2 regions of the Bacillus sp. SRL337 genome follow, and region 2 is predicted to be linked to the other one. Evidence: riboswitches for the same ligand, from Rfam matches in the RefSeq annotation. Region 2 holds a riboswitch; the other holds the start of a gene.
The links. A riboswitch is a leader RNA that binds a small molecule or an ion and turns the genes downstream of it on or off. The one in region 2 is predicted to bind FMN.

Region 1 (2,200 bases), 190 kb from region 2:
ATATTTTAAAAGAGCATTGGCATTACTGCTTCTGGGTGTGTTATTGAGCCTGTTTATTCCAGGACTGCACATTCTTTTTTATTTGGTGCTGATTCTTTTGGGAATGTCATCTATGTGTATGTATTTTATCTATTCGAAGGAAGTAACCCGTTCAAGTAAAGGATTGACACTTCTTTCAAATAATGGGAATCGTCATCTTGTTATCAATAGAATAGAAAACTCCTATTGCTTCTTCGGGTTCGACGGAAGAATGAAAGCTCGTGCATTTCATAAAAAAGGAATGTGGAAACTAGAAAAAGAGAATGAAATTGCAAGTATGAAAATAAAAAATCATTCAATCACGTTGTCGCTAAAAGGTAAACATCAACATACTTTTACTGGAGGAAGGTCCGCTTGGAAAGATACTCGAGGAAACCATATCATTTTTTCGAAAACAGGTGAAGGGTGGGACCTTTCCATTAATAAGGCAAAAGTGTGTTCTTTGACAAAGGGGAAGATGCCGCTCCAAAAACAGGAATTATTTGATCCTTCAAGTACAGTTATTCACTTCGAGGATGTTGAGTCCCTCTCAAGACATTTGGCGTTGTTATTCATCGTGGTGATCATGGAAGATTTTTATATGATTTAAAATATAAATTAGTCCTGTAGTTTTTCAGGCATTCGATTATGCACCTCCTTTATTATTATGGTATAGTAAACACAATCGAATATTTATTCCTTCGGGGCAGGGTGAAATTCCCTACCGGCGGTGATGAACTATACAGTTCTTAGTCCGTGACCCGTCATTTTTCAGAAATGGCGGTGGATTTGGTGAAACTCCAAAGCCGACAGTGAAAGTCTGGATGGGAGAAGGAAGAGGTGCGTAAAAAACATATGTTTTATACGCTTATTTAATTATGGCTTTTCTCCCTGAGTGCTCCAACGACTCAGGGTTTTTATATTTTTCAATATGTTTGGGGATATGTTGGTATTTGAAAGGAGGATACTGTAATTGCAGGAAAAAGAATACATGAAATTAGCTTTATCTCTCGCAGCTGCGGCCAGAGGACAGACCTCACCTAATCCGGCAGTAGGCGCTGTGGTCGTAAAAGATGGAGAAATCATTGGGATGGGTGCACATTTGAAGGCAGGGGAACCGCATGCAGAAGTCCATGCCATCCGCCAGGCTGGTTCAAAAGCAAAAGGAGCCGACATTTATGTCACGTTGGAGCCGTGCGCTCATACTGGCAAGACACCGCCATGTGCCAATCTTATCGTCGAAAAAAAACTGAAGCGCGTTTTTATAGCAAGCGTGGACCCCAATCCATTAGTGGCCGGTAAAGGAATCTCAATCCTCCAAAAGGCCGGAATAGAAGTAAGGACAGGTATTTGTGAAGAAGAGGCGCTGGAATTAAATGAACACTTTTTTCACTATATCCGGACGAGGACCCCTTATGTCACCCTTAAGTCAGCTGTGACTCTCGATGGGAAAACAGCAGCATTTACTGGAGACAGCAAGTGGATAACTTCTGAAGAATCAAGACTGGATGTACATAAATACCGCCATATGCACGATGCCATTTTAGTTGGAGTCAATACTGTTATAAAAGATAACCCTCTTCTCACCACCCGATTGCCCCGCGGTGGAAAAAATCCCATTCGAGTTGTGTTGGATTCAGATTTACGAATCCCCTTTGAAAGTAATATTTTACTGAAAGATGATGCTGAAACATTGGTTTTCTGCGGAAGTGAAGCGTCTGATAAGAAAAAACGCCTTCTTCTGGATAAAGGGGTGAAAGTTGAACAGCTGGCTACTGCTAAGCTGCAGATTCAACCGGTTCTAAAACGTCTTGGCGAGTTGGATGTTACTTCGCTATTTGTCGAAGGAGGTTCGGCTGTACATTTCTCTTTTTTAGAAGCAAAGGCCTATCAGAAAGTAATTACGTATATTGCTCCTAAATTGGTCGGGGGATCGGAAGCCTTCTCCAGTTTTGGGGGAAAAGGCTTCCCTTCCATTGCGGAAAGTGGGGAACTGCACTTCACTTCTATAGAAAAAATCGGAAATGACATTAAGATTATAGCAAAGCCTTTGAGAAAGGAGTGACAAGATGTTCACTGGGATCATTGAGGAAATCGGGTTGATTGAAGGCATAAAAAAATCTTCCGCTTCCATGGTGCTTTCAATTTCAGCAAATAGGGTATTGGAAAATGTGAAACTGGG
Region 2 (2,200 bases):
GGAGTGGTGTCGAAATCTTATTACTCCTCCAGTTATGGCCATGTGATATTTGTAAAGCATCCAAATGGATTTGAAACGGTATATGCACATTTACAAGAAAGGGAAGCTGCCGAGGGAGAAGCTGTTATAAAAGGGGAAAGAATCGGGAGCATGGGCAGCACGGGTAGGTCGACAGGGACTCATCTGCATTTTGAGATCCATAAGGGAGAATGGACGATCACAAAAGACAATGCGATAGACCCGTACGTTGTCTATGGGGAAGGGGAAACAGGACAAACGGTTTTTGCAAATGAACATGATCCTTACCAGGTTCGTGAAGTTGCACTTAAGATAAACCATTTAGAAAAAGAAAACCCAGCTGCGTCTTCCGCAGATCAGATGGGATCTATAAGTAAAGTACATACCGTGAAACCTGGGGAAACCCTTTGGCGAATAGCCAAAACCTATGGAGTCAGCGTAGAGGGTGTACTCGTTGAGAACAGCCTCCCTGATTCTACGATCATCTCTGGCCAGGAATTGGTTATACCAGACACCTCTGGAAAGGTCCACAGGGTCCAACAGGGGGAAACGCTATTTGGGATAGCGAAGCAATACGATGTTTCTGTTGAGGAGTTGATTGGCTGGAATGATATGAAGAAGAGTGAACCGATCATTCCATTCCAGGAATTAGTAGTTCAGCGGGAGTAGGTATGTATTAATTTATCTCGAATTCGAGCTAAACCCTTCACACATCCTAAGTTATTCTGTATAATGATGATGTATCAAAAATTTAAGATTCGTCTTCGGGGCAGGGTGAAATTCCCGACCGGCGGTGATGAGTGAGAGTATTCATTCTAAGCCCGCGAGCCTGTTTTATGGGCAGGATTTGGTGTGATTCCAAAGCCGACAGTACAGTCTGGATGGGAGGAGATGAAGGTTGAGCCGCGTTCAAAAGGAACAGCTTTGGACGTTTATTTGGGCATGCCTTTGGACTTCTCAAGAGATTCTCTTGAGTTTTTTTAGGTTGCTCAGGCAAAACCTTTCTTCTAACGTGAGATGAGTCACTAGAAGGAGAGAGGAAGCATGAAGAAGTTGAATACCAGAGGGTTTATCTTGATTGGGATGTTGAGCGCAGTATCTTATGTCCTAATGCTGCTGAACTTTCCGATACCGCCGTTTCCAAGCTTTTTAATGGTTGACTTTAGTGATGTACCTGCATTGATAGCAGCCATCATTTTAGGGCCGGTAGCAGGGATTTTGGTGGAATTATTGAAAAATGTCCTGGACTATGTAATGACTGGAAGTGATACCGGGGTGCCGATCGGACACTTTGCGAATTTCATGGCGGGAATTTCCTTCATCTTACCGGTTTATTATATTTATAACCGCATCCAATCAAAGAAAGGAATGTTGACCGGACTGGTTACAGGAACAGTTGCCATGGCAGTGTTAATGAGTGTGTTAAATTACTTTATCATTTTGCCCGCTTATAAATATTTCTTGAATTTAGAACTGCCGACAACCATTATCGTTACCGGAATTCTTCCATTCAATATCTTGAAAGGCATCCTGATTGCAGCAGTGTTTGCATTATTGTTCACAAGGATGCATGTATGGCTTAATAAACAATTCGCATTTAAGCGTGCTTAGCATAAGAAGCGGCTGATGAAGTCATCAGCCGCTTTTATTATATGGCAGGAAGGAATATGAAAAACGGCTGGAATGTCTAATTCCAGCCGTTTTTTTAAAGAGATCTATTCGAATTTCAAGGCATCTCCGTCAAATGGCTCATCAGCAACCTTGATGGAGTCTGTTGGACAGCCTTCGAAAGCATCTATCATATCATCTTCGAGAACATCAGGTACTTCAACAGTACCTGCGTTATCGTCAAGAACCACAAAAGCAATACCTTCATCATCGTAATCATAAATGTCTGGAGCGGCTGCACCGCAAGCTCCACATGCAATGCATGTATCTTTATCAACAATCGTATACTTTGGCAATGAAAAAACCTCCTGAAAATGGTCGATATTGTTAAGTATCATACACTTGCTCCGGTAAGTGTACTAATATTCATATTATTATTCTAATGGTGATTCATAAAACTTTCAATAGTTAAGGTTCCCATTGACGATAATTTATATCTAATATCCTGTAAAGTTAAGCAGGAATAAGTCGCAAAGTGTCGGTTTCGTGATACAATAATTTAAATAAGAACAGA

Region 1: linked by a shared signal. The riboswitch ahead of ribD (bifunctional diaminohydroxyphosphoribosylaminopyrimidine deaminase/5-amino-6-(5-phosphoribosylamino)uracil reductase RibD) and the one ahead of AC4E8A_RS15615 (ECF transporter S component) in region 2 are both predicted to bind FMN.

Annotation. Positions count from the first base shown of each region.
Region 1 covers NZ_OZ481793.1:2,859,623-2,861,822, reverse strand. Annotated here, with positions in the region: gene AC4E8A_RS14575 (hypothetical protein) at 1-628, shown strand, start outside; FMN riboswitch at 712-858, shown strand; gene ribD (bifunctional diaminohydroxyphosphoribosylaminopyrimidine deaminase/5-amino-6-(5-phosphoribosylamino)uracil reductase RibD) at 992-2,083, shown strand; gene ribE (riboflavin synthase) at 2,088-2,200, shown strand, end outside.
Region 2 covers NZ_OZ481793.1:3,051,244-3,053,443, reverse strand. Annotated here, with positions in the region: gene AC4E8A_RS15620 (peptidoglycan DD-metalloendopeptidase family protein) at 1-687, shown strand, start outside; FMN riboswitch at 775-915, shown strand; gene AC4E8A_RS15615 (ECF transporter S component) at 1,063-1,629, shown strand; gene AC4E8A_RS15610 (ferredoxin) at 1,734-1,982, opposite strand.